2 regions of the Paraburkholderia sp. J41 genome follow, and region 1 is predicted to be linked to the other one. Evidence: riboswitches for the same ligand, from Rfam matches in the RefSeq annotation. Region 1 holds a riboswitch; the other holds the start of a gene.
What was found. A riboswitch is a leader RNA that binds a small molecule or an ion and turns the genes downstream of it on or off. The one in region 1 is predicted to bind thiamine pyrophosphate.

Region 2: it holds a riboswitch for thiamine pyrophosphate, as region 1 does, so the genes downstream of both, U5805_RS24835 (FAD-dependent oxidoreductase) here and thiC (phosphomethylpyrimidine synthase ThiC) in region 1, are expected to answer to the same signal.

The regions. Positions count from the first base shown of each region.
Region 1 is NZ_CAJMZE010000036.1:42,640-50,135, forward strand. Features, by position in the region: gene bamC (outer membrane protein assembly factor BamC) at 1-655, shown strand, start outside; gene U5805_RS26740 (L-lactate permease) at 788-2,386, opposite strand; gene U5805_RS26745 (hypothetical protein) at 2,658-3,134, opposite strand; gene U5805_RS26750 (glycine zipper 2TM domain-containing protein) at 3,361-3,591, opposite strand; gene thiC (phosphomethylpyrimidine synthase ThiC) at 3,773-5,704, opposite strand; TPP riboswitch at 5,803-5,932, opposite strand; gene U5805_RS26760 (GreA/GreB family elongation factor) at 6,014-6,421, opposite strand; gene U5805_RS26765 (EamA family transporter) at 7,329-7,496, shown strand, end outside.
Region 2 is NZ_CAJMZE010000030.1:44,484-51,979, forward strand. Features, by position in the region: gene U5805_RS24825 (thiazole synthase) at 1-356, opposite strand, end outside; gene thiS (sulfur carrier protein ThiS) at 576-773, opposite strand; gene U5805_RS24835 (FAD-dependent oxidoreductase) at 828-1,994, opposite strand; TPP riboswitch at 2,296-2,410, opposite strand; gene U5805_RS24840 (ABC transporter ATP-binding protein/permease) at 2,849-4,606, shown strand; gene U5805_RS24845 (SDR family NAD(P)-dependent oxidoreductase) at 4,603-5,394, shown strand; gene U5805_RS24850 (MFS transporter) at 5,912-7,234, shown strand; gene U5805_RS24855 (D-amino acid dehydrogenase) at 7,281-7,496, shown strand, end outside.

The sequences.
Region 1 (7,496 bases):
CGGCACCTACGTGTTCATCAGCCAGAAGGGCCTGAGCGAGCAGCTTTCGGGCACCAACAACGACTCGAGCAAGTGGGTGCCGAAGCCCAACGACCCTGCGCTCGAAGCCGAATATCTCAAGCGCCTCATGGTCACGCTCGCGCGCGCGAAGCCGGGCGTGCCCGACGCGCAGATCGCGGCGGAAGCCGACGCGAAGGGCAATCCCAAAAAGGCCCCGGACGTCGCGGCCGCTTCCATCGCCGCGCAAAACGTCGTGGCGGCGGGCCAGCAAACCGGCTCCGGCTCGGGCACGGACGCCGCCTCGGGCCAGTATTCGTCGACCGAACTCACGCTCGGCGAGTCCTACGACCGCGCATGGGTGCGGGTGGGCATCGCGCTCGACCGCGGCAACTTCACGGTGGACGACCGCGATCGCTCGAAGGGCATTTACTACGTGCGTTACGTCGATCCGAAGGACATGACCTCGGCGGAACAAGGCTTCTGGAACCAGATCTTCCACGGCCGCAAGGAAAAGGTCGCGAAGCTGTACAAGCTCAACGTGCGCGCCGTGACCGAGAACCAGACGCGCATCGCGATCGTCGACGACAACGGTCAGGTCGACTCGTCGCGTCCCGCGCGCGAGATCATGAGCCTCGTGGTGGACGAACTGCATTAACACGTGCATTAAGGCGTGCATTTAGGCGTGCAGTAAGCGCCGTCCCGGTCTCTCGATCGACAAAAAAAGCCCGCTCCAAGCGGGCTTTTTTCTGCGTGTACGGTCCGCGCGGCGCGCGGCATCCGCGTAAATTCAATGCGGAATCATCCACGTCAGCACATTTTGCTGTAGCCACACGAGTATGCCGAGGAGCACCGTCATCAGGATCGAGTGCTTGAAAGTCTTGGCGAACACGTGACCTTCCTGGCCCTTGAGTTCGGTGGTCGCAACGCCCGTCGCGATATTTTGCGGCGAGATCATCTTGCCCATCACGCCGCCGGACGAGTTCGTCGCCGCCATCAGCACGGGGTTCAGATTGAGCTGCTGCGCGGCCACGACCTGAAGATTGCCGAACAGCGCGTTGCCCGATGTGTCGCTGCCCGAGAGGAACACCGCGACCCAGCCGAGGAACGCCGAAACCAGCGGAAAGAACGCGCCCACCGAGGCCACGCCGAGCCCGAGCGTGTACGTGAGTCCCGAGTAGTTCATGAGAAACGCGAGTCCGACGATGGTCGCGACCGTGAGAATGGCGATGCGCGTCTGGACCCAGGTGTCGCCGATGGCCGCGACGAAGTCGGCCGGTTTCAGGCGCACGACGAACGCGGTGATGATTGCCGCCACCAGAATCGCGGTGCCGGTCGCGAGCGGCTGGAAGTCCCAGATCGCGCCGTAGGGCGTTTTGTAGAGCGTGATGTAGACGGCTTTGTCGAGGCCGGGCCACGGCACTTTTACGTCGCCGATCGCGAACACCTTGGCCACGGTCCAGATGATGACGACGGCCGCGACGATGATCCACGGATACCACCCTTGCGCGCCCGAGACGCTGCCGCGCACCTCGCTCGCGCGGTCCACCTTGATCGCGAAGCGCGTGTCGGGCGCGGGTTTCCAGACACGCAGGAACAGGATCGTGAGGATCAGCGAGACGAGCGACGAGAGCACGTCGGTGAGGCTGTAGTTGATGTAGTTCGCCGTGACGAACTGGGTGATGGCGAAGCTGCCGCCCGAAACCAGTAGCACCGGCCAGATACGCAGCATGCCGCGCACGCCCGCGTAAATGGCGATCACGTAGAACGGCAGCAGCAGCGCGAAGAACGGCAACTGGCGGCCGACCATCCGGCCCAGCAGGTCGGCGGGGAGGTGCGTGACCGCGCCCAGCACCGTGATCGGCACGCCCAGCGCGCCGAATGCGACCGGCGCCGTGTTGAAGATCAGCGTGAAGGTGAGCGCCTCGAGCGTGGGAAAGCCGAGCATGATGAGCAGCGAACTGGTGATGGCGATCGGCGTGCCGAAGCCCGAAATGCCTTCGAACAGCGCGCCGAACGAAAAGCCGATCACGACGAGCACAATGCGCCGGTCGTTCGGCAGGTTGTCGAGCAGCCACATGCGAAACGCGGCGAAGCGGCCCGAGCGCAGCGCGATGTTGTAGAGCAGGATGGCCGTGACGACGATCCACATGACCGGCCACAGCGCGAACACCGCGCCCGCGAGCACCGAATCGACGGCGAGGCCGACGGGAAACTGCCAGCCGAGCACCGCGACGAGCAGGCCGACCACGAGGCCCGCGAGCGACGCCTGCCACGCCGGGCGGCGCGCCCAGCCAAGCATGGCGAGCACTGTCACGATGGGTAGCACGGCCACGAGGAAGGAAAACAGCAGCGAATTGCCGATGGGAGTCAACAACTGGTGGAACATGACGTCTCCTTTGTGCTGGTTCGAATCGGCGCAGCGGTGCAGCGCGTGCGCCGGGGGCGCGTCGTCAGCTTATTAAGGCCGTACTTCAATCCCCGAAGCGCTTTTCGAGGATAGAAAACGTGGGCGAGGCGTCAAGAGAGGGAAACTACGGTCGGGCACTGTTTCGCGGCGTGCCCGACGGCTGCTTGTGCGTGGTTTGCGCGTGGTTTGCGCGTGGCTTGTGCGTAGCTCGTGCGCGTGAAGCGGCGTGGGAAGCCGCAAAAGCAAAGGCTCAACGATGGCCGTGCCAGCCGCCGCCCCCGTGGCCGCCACCCCAATGGCCACCGCCCCAGTGCCCGCCGCCGCTCCAGTAGCCGAAGCCGAACGAGATGGCGGGCGCGCCCCAGCCATAGCCGTAGCCGTAAGCCGGGTAGGTGGCCGGATACGCGGCAGCATACGGGTAGGCCGGATAAGCCGGGTAATAACCGGGGTAATAGCCCGGCCACGCCGACCAGGCGGGTACGGCGAGCGCGACGGGCGGATTCGGATACAGTGGCCCCGGATACTGGGCGTCCGGAACGGCGGCGGGCGCGGGATTCGGGCTGGCGGTGCGCGAGGCCGCGGTTTCCTGCTGCGTGCCTGCGGCCGGCACCGTCGCGCCATAGTAGTACGGGTAGGGCGAATAGCCGTACGGCGTGTAGTAATAGCAGCCGGAAAGCGCAAGCAAGGCGCCTGCGGCGGCGATCAACGGCAGTTTCGAGTGCTTCATGGCGAACTCTCCGACATAACCGGATGAGCTTACGCCCGAAGCACGCGCTTTGTGTTGCCGCGCGTTAACGCCGGGCAACGCACTGAATAACGGATTGTTTCAAAGCGGCGTGTTCGACGCCGCTCGTTGCAACACGGATCGTCGGGATTCGAAAGCGCCTAGGTGCGAACGGGCGGCGCGGCGTTGCAGGGCGCTGCGCCGCCCGTTCGCGGCATGGCGGCAGAAATTACTTGCCGACCTGATTGCCGATGATGCCGCCCACGGCCGCGCCGCCGACTGTCGAAAGCGCGCTGCCGCCCAGCGCCGCGCCCGCGACGCCGCCGACACCCGCGCCGATCGCCGTATCGCGGTCGCGTCTCGACATGTTGTCGCAGGCGGAAAGACTGCCGAGCACGGCGACGAGCGAAGCCGCCGTGACCAAAGTGCGCCAGGTGCGCGTGCGAGCGAGCGTTTTCATTATTGGACTCCTTGATTGACAGATGGGCAGTGCGCCGTGCGGCGCGTCATGCGCTCGCGCGCACTTCGCACCTCCAGTACACCCATGCTAGGCAAGCGATCCGTTTCCGGGTGTATGCGCTTGTCAACGAGTTGTCGGAGTCGTTAAAAAATGTTTCACGCGCGCCCGCGCCGCAGCGGGTTCATTGGCGGTGGTAAATCTCGGCGCCTTGCTTGACGAACTCGACGGCCTTGACTTCCATGCCCTTTTTCAACGCTTCGTCGTCGCTCATGCCTTGTTTGGCGGCGAAGTCGCGCACGTCCTGGGTGATCTTCATCGAGCAGAAATGCGGGCCGCACATCGAGCAGAAGTGCGCGACCTTGGCGGAATCCTTCGGCAGCGTTTCGTCGTGGAATTCGCGCGCCTTGTCCGGGTCGAGGCCGATGTTGAACTGATCTTCCCAGCGGAATTCGAAGCGCGCCTTCGAGAGCGCGTTGTCGCGCACCTGCGCGCCCGGATGCCCCTTGGCGAGGTCGGCCGCGTGCGCCGCGAGCTTGTACGTGATGATGCCTTCCTTCACGTCGTCCTTGTTCGGCAAGCCCAGGTGTTCCTTCGGCGTCACGTAGCAGAGCATGGCGGTGCCGAACCAGCCGATCATCGCGGCGCCAATGCCCGACGTGATGTGGTCGTAGCCCGGCGCGATGTCGGTCGTGAGCGGCCCGAGCGTGTAGAAGGGCGCTTCGTCGCACCATTCCAGTTGCAGGTCCATGTTTTCCTTGATGAGCTGCATCGGCACGTGTCCGGGGCCCTCGATCATCACCTGCACGTCGTGCTTCCACGCGATCTGCGTGAGTTCGCCGAGCGTCTTGAGTTCGCCCAGTTGCGCTTCGTCGTTGGCGTCGTAGATCGAGCCGGGACGCAGGCCGTCGCCCAGCGAGAAGCTCACGTCGTATTCCTTCATGATTTCGCAGATGTCTTCGAAATGCTCGTAAATGAAGGATTCCTTGTGATGGGCGAGGCACCACTTCGCCATGATCGACCCGCCGCGCGAGACGATGCCCGTCATGCGGTTGGCCGTGAGCGGCACGTATTGCAGCCGCACGCCCGCGTGGATCGTGAAGTAATCGACGCCTTGCTCGGCCTGCTCGATGAGCGTGTCGCGGAAGATTTCCCACGTGAGGTCCTCGGCCTTGCCGTTGACCTTTTCGAGCGCCTGATAAATGGGCACCGTGCCGATCGGCACCGGCGAGTTGCGGACGATCCACTCGCGCGTTTCGTGAATGTGCTTGCCGGTCGACAGATCCATCACCGTGTCGCCGCCCCAGCGGATCGCCCACGTCATCTTGTCGACTTCCTCGCCGATGGAGGACGTCACCGCCGAATTGCCGATGTTCGCGTTGATCTTCACGAGGAAGTTGCGACCGATGATCATCGGCTCGCTCTCCGGGTGATTGATGTTCGCGGGAATGATCGCGCGGCCGCGCGCGACTTCCTCGCGCACGAACTCGGGCGTGATTTCCTTGAGCGCGTCCTTGCCGAACGCCGCCGCGCCGAACGCCTGACCGGCGTGCTGGCGGCCCATCATCTTGGCGAGCTTTTCGCCGTTGGGGCCGCTCGACTTGAGGCTTTCGAGGTATTCCGCGCGGCGCTGGTTCTCGCGAATCGCAATGTATTCCATCTCGGGCGTGACGATGCCCTGGCGCGCGTAGTGCATCTGCGTGACGTTCTTGCCGCCTTTCGCGCGGCGCGGCGTGCGATGCAGGCCCGGAAAGCGCAGCTCGGCGGTGGCCGGATCGGCGGCGCGCTCGCGGCCGTAATCGGAGGAGAGGCCCGGCAGCGCTTCGGTGTCGCCGCGCTGCTCGATCCACGCCTGACGCAGCGCGGGCAGACCCGCGCGAATGTCGATCTTCGCTTCGGGGGCGGTGTACGGGCCGGAGGTGTCGTAGACGTAGATCGGCGGATTCCTCTCGCCGCCGAACGCCGTGGGCGTGTCCGCCTGGGTGATTTCGCGCATCGGCACGCGGATGTCGGGCCGCGAGCCCGTCACGTAGACCTTGCGCGAATTGGGCAGCGGCGCGATGGCGGCTTCGTCGACGTGCGCGGTGGCGGAAATGAATTTGGGATTGGCGTTCATGCCGGTCTCTCCATGCAAAGCATTGTGGGAACGACGCTTAGCAGGAGACGAGACGGAACGTGGACGGACTTCGCTTTGAAGGATGAGGCGCGAATGAGGTGCGAAGTCCGGACGCTTCCCTGCGCTGGCATTATCCAGATCAGGTTCAAAGGGTATTTCTCACCCGCGCGATACGCTGCACGACTTTCGTTCGATGCGGCGCATGACGCAGGACCCCCGCGTAAGCAAGGCCAAACGATACACCGCGCTGCGACGATCTGGCAAGTGCCGGCGCGCGCGAAATGTGCCAGGCGCCTCGCGGGCGCCGTCTTACAGCGAGAAGTCGTCGGCGGCTTCGGGCTGGAACAGAATGCGCTCGATCTTGAGCGTTTCCACGGCGCCGCCCGGCGTCGTGAAGCGCACCGTGTCGCCGCGCTTCGCGCCGAGCAGGGCGAGGCCCGCCGGCGAAAACACGTTGAGGCGTCCTTCTTCGACGTTCGCGCCCTGCGGATAGACGACGGTGTAGGTGAGCGCTTCGCCGCGGTCGTTCGCGAGCGTGACTTGCGAATTCATCGTGACGATGTTCGCGGCCACGTTGCGCGGCTCGACGATCTCGGCGCGTTCGAGAAACTCGTCGAGCATCGCCTGGCGCGCGGCGGCGGCGCCGGGTTCGGCCGCGCTCTTTTCGAGGCGTGCAAGATCGAGTTCGGTGAGGTAGCGCATTTTTCGGGATGACATGACGATTCTCCTTCCGGCGACGGATAAGGCGTAAGCAGAGGCGATGAAACAGCGGACGTGTGGGATCGGCCCGGCGCCCGACCGAACGGCTCCGGTGCGGCGAGGGAGGCGGTTCAGCGCGGACGCCGGGCGGCGTGAAGCGGTGCGTGAGGAACGTGCGGCGACGTCTGGGTCGCGAAGGCCATGAGGTCCGCCAGGGCGAGCGGCGCCGGCGGCGCGATGCGGTGTCGCCCGGCGTTGCCCGCCCGCGCGGGCCTCATGCCGTTGGCGCGGTCTTGCGCGCGCGCCGGCACGCCGCGCGTGAAGCGCGGCGAGGTGGCAAGCGAGCGGCAAGAAGCGGACTGCGGCATGAGAGCGATTGTTACGTGGTCTTGAAGTCGGGTTTTAGGGGGAAATCAAGCGTGAAAGCCAGGCGAAAGAACGAACGATCCTAGCACGATCCAACTCAGGCAGCGCAAGACGGACGCCTGATCCCACCAGGGCTTTTCGCTCGCCTCAAGCTTCTTTCGACGATCCCCGCATGCGCGATGACACGGCCGCGCAAATTTCTCAAAAATAGTCCCGCTTTACGTGCTGGCAACCGCCGCGCATAAAGGCGGATGAAAGCGTCCGCAACGCCGGGCGATGCTGCATAATGCGTGGCGCTCGCGCGCGGCAATGTCGTTATTAGACCGTGCGGCGTGCGCGTCGTTTATTTTGTTTGCTTCGGTTCATCCGGTTTTCCGCGTACTTCTCGCTCCCGCACCATGCCGTCGAGCTTTACTCGTCCCGCCGCGTTCTCGCCGGGACGCCCGCGCTCCGTTCCCTTCGTGATTCCCCTGGGTGCCGCGTCATGACGGCGTCGTTTCGCGTCAGGTCGCGCCGGTTGGCCACACGTTTCGCCGCCGGCGCGCTGCAAGCCGGGGCGATGCTCTGGCATCTCGCGCGCTCGGCGCGTTTGCCGCAATCGCGCGGCGGCCAGGTCGCGCTGGCGCTCGGCGTGGTGTATTTCGTGTGGGGATCGACCTACCTTGCCGTCCACGTCGCGCTCGAATCGTTTCCGCCGCTCCTGCTTTCGGGCTTGCGTAATCTGCTC
Region 2 (7,496 bases), on a different contig from region 1:
GGATCGGGTTGCAGCGTGTAGTCGTCGCCGATCAGTTCGAGCTTGATCCAGTCGGTTTCGAAGACTTCGCGCGCCATGTGCGCCGTCGTCACCGCCTCGTTGACGGTGAGGCAGCCCGCCGTGTTCGGCAGGAGCGGCACGCCGTGACGCTTGAGCAGATCGAAAAAGCCGGCGCCCGCCGTGCCTTCGTTCATCTGGCGGCGCAGCGCGACGGTGATCATGCCGGGGCGCGCGGCGGCCATCGAATCGGCGAGCGATTGCAGCGACGGATAGCGCGACGTGCCGAGCAGCACGCGGCTCGCGAAGGTTTCGCCGTAGAGCGTGAGCGCGTCGGCGGAAGTCGTGGGAGTGGTCATGACAGTGAATCCTGGTGTGACGTCTGGCATTGCGTGAGCGCTGGAATCGGCGGAAATCGGCTTGAATTCGTGTGGATTCGCGTGATCGGCTCGAATCCGAATAAATCCGCGTGATCGGCTCGAATCCGCGAAATCGCCGTTAATCCGCGAAATCCGCACCAATCCGCGCGCATCGGCCTGGTTCGCGCGAAGCCGCGCAAGGCCGCGGCCGAACGGCGTTCAACCGCCCGCGACCGGGCTTACGACGTCGAGGCGGTCGCCGGCCTTCAACGCGCGCGCGCCATGCTGCGCGCGCGCCACGAAATCGCCGTTCACGGCGACGGCGAAAGGCGGACGCGCGCCGTAGGCGGCGAGCGCGTCGGCGACGGTCGCGTCGTCGGGCAGCGTGAGCGGCTTCTGGTTGATCTGGATGTCCATATGAATGTCGTTGGCTACTGACTGAGGATTGCTTCCCGAACTCGCGCGCAAGCCTCAAGCCGGCTCGTGCGCGCCCTGCGCATGCAGCATCTCGCCCCAGCGCGAGGCGCGGCGCCACGTTTCGAACGAATCGGCGTCGGTCACGCGCGCGTCGAACAGCGCTTGCGCGACGCGCACGGCTTCGTCGGCCACGGCGGGCGCGATCATGAAACCGTGGCGATACAGGCCGTTCAGGCGCAGCGTCGACTTGCCGTCCCAAAACAGCGCGGGACGATGATCGGGCAGCGTGGGACGGCATTGCGAATTGAGTTCGAGGATGCGCGCCTCGCCGAACGCCGGATGCACGGCGAACGCCGCGCTCAGCAATTCGAGCGCCGAGCGCACGCTCACGGGCGAGCGGTCCTCGCCCTCGATCTCGGTTGCGCCGATCACGTAGACGTCGTTTTCCTTCGGCGCCAGATAAAGCGGATAACGCGGATGCAGCAGGCGCACGGGCCGCGTGAGGCCGATGCCCGGCGCGTGTACGCGCGCGACTTCGCCGCGAATGCCGCGCAGGCCCGGCAACGCCGGCTTGGCGCCCAGGCCGCGGCAGTCGATCGTCACGCGCGCGCGCGGCAAATCGGTTTCGTCGACGCTCGTGTTCCAGTGCGTTTGCACACCGCGCTCGGCAAGCCCGGCCGCGAGCGCCGCCAGCGCCTGGCGATTGTCGAGTTGACCCTCGCCGTCGAGCAGCCAGCCGCGCGCGAAGCGTCCGGCGAGCGCCGGTTCGGCGGCGTCGATCTGCGCGCCCGCGAGCGCGACGAAGTTGGCGTCGGCCAGCTCGCGCGGCGCGTTCGCACGCACGCGGCGCTCGAACAGCGGCGCTTCGGTGCGGTCGGCGCTATGCCAGACGACGAGCGTGCCGTTGCGCTGGAAGAACACGGGCTCGGGCAGCTCGGCGAGAATACGCGGCCAGCTTTCGAGCGACGCCACGCCGAGTTCGGTGATGAGCAATTCGGCGACGGCGGCTTCGGCGAGCGGCGCGAGCATCGCGGCCGCGACCCACGCCGCGGCTTCGCTGCCTTCGGGGCCGCCGCGTTCGTACAGCGCGACGCGATGCCCCGCGCCCGCGAGACGCCACGCGACCAGACGGCCGCTGAGGCCGCCGCCGAGCACCGCGAAGTCGGGCGTGCCGCCGGCGCCGGCGCTGCTCGCGGCGCGATCGAAACGAGCGCCGCTCATGACGACGCTCCGTCACGCGACATCGGCGAAAACCGGAGCGATACGCATGCCGATACGCCGGCGCTGAACGCGAAAATGAGGGAACAAGCTGAAAAAGTGGCAGTCATCGGTTCCTTTCCATATGGGGACAACAACGTACCCAAGGACGAAACCGGCTTGCAAGGCCGACCGTGGAAGCCGTGCCGGCGCGCGAAACCCGCGAGGAAAAGCCGCGGATCGAAGCGCCGGGCTGACCGCCCGGTGGGAAAGCCGGCGCTCGCGCGAGCGCCTCATGCAACGGCGCGCAGCGAGAAATACCGGCCAAGACTTTCTGGAAACTTCCCGCGCCGGTATTACCCGGATCGGGTGCGAAGGGTCTCTCTCAGCCTCACTCGCGGCATGCCCGGCATACCGGTGAAGCACCCCTGTTTCGTCATCGGCCATTAGACCACAAAACGCGCGGCGCCCGCAAACCTCGGCGGCGCGGCGCGCGGGCTCTGGCACAATCGCCGGGAACCTCGGTTTCGGGCGGCTTTTCGCCGGCGCGGGCGGCTTTGGCCGCGCCTTCGCGCGCGTTCCGCGTCGATTCGGCGCGTGTCGCGCGCGCAGTGAGACAATGAGCGCCGAACCGCGACGCTCGCGGGACGGCCGCCGCGCGCTTTCGCTTCATCGCGCACGGCGCCGCGCGAGGCCGCCGACGCGGGTCGTCCGCAACCGGCTGTCCGCAACCGGCTGTCCGCAACCGGCCGTCCGAAACCGGCCGTACGCAGCCGGCCGTACGCCGGTCGTCCGCGCCGTTGCGGTTAAGACTCCTTTAAGCGGCCGGCGACAGAATCGCTGCAAAAAATCGCCGCCGGTCCACCATCAGGATGCACATGACCAACCAATCTTCCCGCGCCACGCCCGATCAGAACGAGCACCAGAAGATCACCGCGTGGAGCCTGATCAAACCCTACTGGGTGTCCGAGGAACGCTGGATCGCGTGGAGCCTGCTCGTCGCGATCATCGTGATGAACCTGCTCGTCGTGTACATCAACGTGCGGCTCAATAGCTGGAACGCCGACTTCTACAACGCGCTGCAAAACAAGGACGTCAAGCAGTTCCCGCATCTGCTGATGATTTTCACGGGGCTCGCGTTCGGCTTCATCATTCTCGCGGTGTACGGCCGCTATCTGCGTCAGATGCTCGGCTTTCGCTGGCGCCAGTGGCTCACCACGCGCTTTCTGAACGAATGGCTCGGCAAGGGCGCGTTCTACCGCATCGAGCGCGACCATCTCGCCGACAACCCCGACCAGCGGATCAGCGACGACCTCCAGTCGTTCGCGACCACCACGCTTTCGCTCACGCTCGACCTGCTTTCCACGGTCGTCACGCTCATCTCGTTCGTGACGATTCTCTGGACGCTCGCGGGCGCGCTCACCGTCACGCTGGGCGGCACGCCCATCGCCATTCCGGGCTACATGGTCTGGGCCGCCGCGCTCTACGCCGTGTTCGGCTCGCTCGTGATCCAGAAGGTCGGCCACCCGCTCGTGTCGATCAATTACCAGCAGCAGAAAGTGGAGGCCGATTTCCGTTTCGGCCTGATCCGCCTGCGCGAAAACGCCGAGCAGATCGCGTTCTACGACGGCATGGACACCGAGCGCAACAACACGCAAGGCCTCTTCCAGCACATCCGCGACAACTGGTGGCGCGTGATGAAGTACACGAAGCGCCTTACGTTCGTGCTGAGCTTCTACGGCCAGATCGCCATCATTTTCCCGCTCGTGGTGGCCGCGCCGCGCTACTTCGCGGGCGCGTTCACGTTCGGCGTGCTGATGCAGATTTCGCAGGCGTTCGGCACGGTGAGCGATTCGTTCTCGTGGTTCATCAACAGTTACGCCACGCTGGTCGAATGGCGCGCCACGGTGAATCGTCTGCGCGAATTCGTGCGCGTCGTGCATTCGCCGCGCCTGAAGGAAAGCGTCTCGCCGGCCACCGAGCACGGCGGCATCAACCTGCATTACGTCGACGGCAACGAACTCGCCACCGACCGCCTGAAGCTCGCGCTGCCCAACGGCACGCCGCTTTCCACCGTGCGCGACATCGCCATCAAGCCGGGTTCGCGCTGGCTCGTGCGAGGCCCTTCGGGCGCGGGCAAGAGCACGCTGATGCGCGCGCTCGCGGGGCTTTGGCCGTTCGGCGAAGGCTCGATCGACGCGCCCGTGGACGCGCGCATGATGTTCATTCCGCAGCAGAGCTATCTGCCGATCGGCACGCTCAAGGCCGCGCTCACCTACCCGTCGGCCGCCGAAACCTATAGCGACGACGAATGCCGCGAAGCGCTGCGCGCCTGCCGCCTGGAGGATTACGCCGATCGCCTGAACGAGTCGGGCCACTGGACCCGCGTGCTTTCGCCGGGCGAGCAGCAACGCCTCGCGGGCGCGCGCGTGCTGCTGCACAAGCCCGACTATCTGTTCCTCGACGAAGCCACCAGCGCGCTCGACGCCGACAACGAAGGCCGCCTCTACAAGCTGTTCGTCGAACGTCTGCCGAAGGCGGCCATCGTGAGCGTCGCGCATCGCGAGTCGCTTGCGGCCTATCACCACGAAACGCTCGAAATCGAGCGCACGCCCGAGGAGCGCGTCGCGGCATGACCGGCGCCGATCGCGTCGCGCGGCATGGCGTGCCGCGCGTCGTTCTCATCACGGGCGCGGGTTCGGGCATCGGCGCCGCGCTCGCGCGCCGGCTCGCCTCAACCGGCGTCGCGCTGATGCTGCACGCGCGCGGCGCGGACGCGGCGGCGCGCGCACGGCTCGAAGCGGTCGCCGCGCAGTGCGCCGGCCAAGGCGCGGCGTGCGCCACGTTCTGCGCCGATCTCGCCGAACCCGGTGCGGCCGCCGCGCTCGTCGATGCCGCGCTGGCGCGCTTCGGCGCGCTCGATCAGCTCGTCGCCAACGCGGGCCACGCGCAGCGCCAGACGCTCGCCGCACTCGACGCGCATTCGCTCGCGCACGCGTTTTCGGCCATGCCCGCCGCCTTCGCCGCGCTCGTGCAGCACGCGCGGCCCGCGCTCGAACGCTCGGCGTGCGCTCGCGTGGTCGCACTCAGCTCGTTCGTCGCGCACCGTTATCGCGCCGACGCGCCGTTCGCCGCCACCGCCGCCGCGAAGGCCGCGCTCGAATCGCTCGCGAAAACCGCCGCCGCCGAACTCGCGCCGCTCGGCATCACCGTGAACTGCGTCGCGCCCGGCTACACGCGCAAGGACGCGGGCCCGACGCCGGAAAACGCGCCCGCCTGGGAACGCGCCGCCGTGGCCACGCCGCTCGGCCGCGTAGCCGATCCCGCCGATATCGCCGAGCTGATCGCCTTTTTGCTCTCCCACGCCGCGCGCCACATTACCGGCCAGGTGATTCATGTGGACGGCGGCCTGACGCTGGGCTGATTGTGCGTCGGGTTTGCGCCGGTCAGCCTCGCTGATTCATGCGCATTCCGGGCGCATTCCGGGCGCATTCCGGGCGCATTCCCGCGCGCGTTTCATTCGCTCGCTATCGAATCAAGCCCGGAATCGGGCCGAAGCATCGGGCCGAAGCATCGGGCCAGGAATCAAGCGAGGCATCAAACCGAATCCAGCCCGGCCCGGCAGCGCCGACAAGACCGCCAACAAGACCGCCGACAAGGCCGCAAACCGGCCGCGCCGCCGCCGCGCGCAAATTGTTCCCTCGCAAGGGCAGCGCCTCACGCCGTAAAATACCCCGCATCCGCGCAACGCAACGGGCAACAACCGGGCAACAACCGGGCAACAACCGGGCAACAACCGGGCAACAATCGGGCGAAACCGGAACGGCGCGCGCCCGGCGCGGCGCTTCACCGCCGCCGCCTGCTTCGTTTGCCCCGCTCGCGCGAGACGCCACTGCCGTTTCGGCGGATCGTGGCGCGCACAACAACAGGGGAGACACGCGATGAGCGCTTTTCAATGGTTCACCGAGTTGAACGGCCGCGAGCGGCGCACGCTCTACGCGGGCTTCGGCGGCTATGCCGTCGACGCGTTCGACTTCATGATCTACTCGTTCCTGATTCCCACGCTGATCGCCGGGTGGGGCATGACGAAAAGCGAAGCGGGCCTGATCGCCACGAGTTCGCTGATCTCGTCGGCGCTCGGCGGCTGGCTCGCGGGCATTCTCGCGGACCGCTACGGCCGCGTGCGCGTGTTGCAGTGGACCATCGCCACCTTCGCCGTCTTCACCTGCCTTTCCGGCTTCACGCATTCGTTCTGGCAACTGCTCGCCACGCGCACGCTGCAAGGCATCGGCTTCGGCGGCGAATGGTCGGTCGTCACGATCATGATGGCGGAGACGATCCGCTCGCCGCAGCATCGCGCCAAAGCCGTGGGCACCGTGCAAAGCAGCTGGTCGTTCGGCTGGGGCGCGGCGGCCGTTCTCTACTGGGCGTTCTTCGCGCTGCTGCCCGAGGAATATGCGTGGCGCGCGTGCTTCTGGATCGGCATCCTGCCTGCGCTGTGGATTCTCTACGTGCGCCGCAACGTGAGCGATCCCGAGGTGTTTCTCGCCACGCGGCGCGCGCGCGAGAACAATGCGGGCGCCGGCAAATCCAGCCATTTCCTGCGGATTTTCGCGCCCGGGCATCTCGCCACCACGCTGCTCGGCAGCGCGCTGTGTACCGGCATGCTGGGCGGCTATTACGCGATCACGACCTGGCTGCCCACGTACCTCAAGACCGTGCGCCATCTCTCCGTGTTCAATACGAGCGGTTATCTGATCGTGCTGATCGTCGGCTCGTTCACGGGCTATATCGTCGGCGCGATCCTGTGCGACAAGATCGGCCGGCGCGCCTCGTTCATTCTCTTCGCGATCGGCTCGTTCGCGCTCGGCATGGCCTACACCATGCTGCCGATCACCGACACCGCGATGCTCGCGCTCGGCTTTCCGCTCGGCATCGTCGTGCAGGGCATTTTCGCGGGCGTGGGCGCGTATCTTTCCGAGCTGTATCCGAACGCGATTCGCGGCTCGGGCCAAGGCTTCTGCTACAACCTCGGGCGCGGGCTGGGCTCGTTCTTTCCCATTCTCGTCGGCACGTTCGCGCAGAGCATGTCGCTCGTGAAGTCGATCGGCATGGTCGCGGGCGCGGGGTATCTGCTCGTGATCGTCGCGGCGCTCTGCCTGCCGGAAACCAGGGGCAAGGTGCTCGCCGACGATGCCGCCACGGCCGCCGATTCCCGCACCGGCGCGGACGAAACCGCGCCTGCCCGCTCCGCTGCACGATGAGCCCGAACATGCTGCAATACCTCCCGTCCCTTTCCGCACGACCGGCATGAAAACGATCGTCCTCGGCGCCGGCGTGATCGGCGTCGCTACTGCGTACTATCTGAGCGAACGAGGCTGCGACGTCACGGTCATCGAGCGGGAACCGGGCGTCGCGCTCGGCACGAGCTTCGGCAACGCCGGCGTGATCGCGCCGGGCTACGTCACGCCGTGGGCCGCGCCGGGCATGCCCGCGAAGCTGCTCAAGTACCTGCTCAAACCGGCT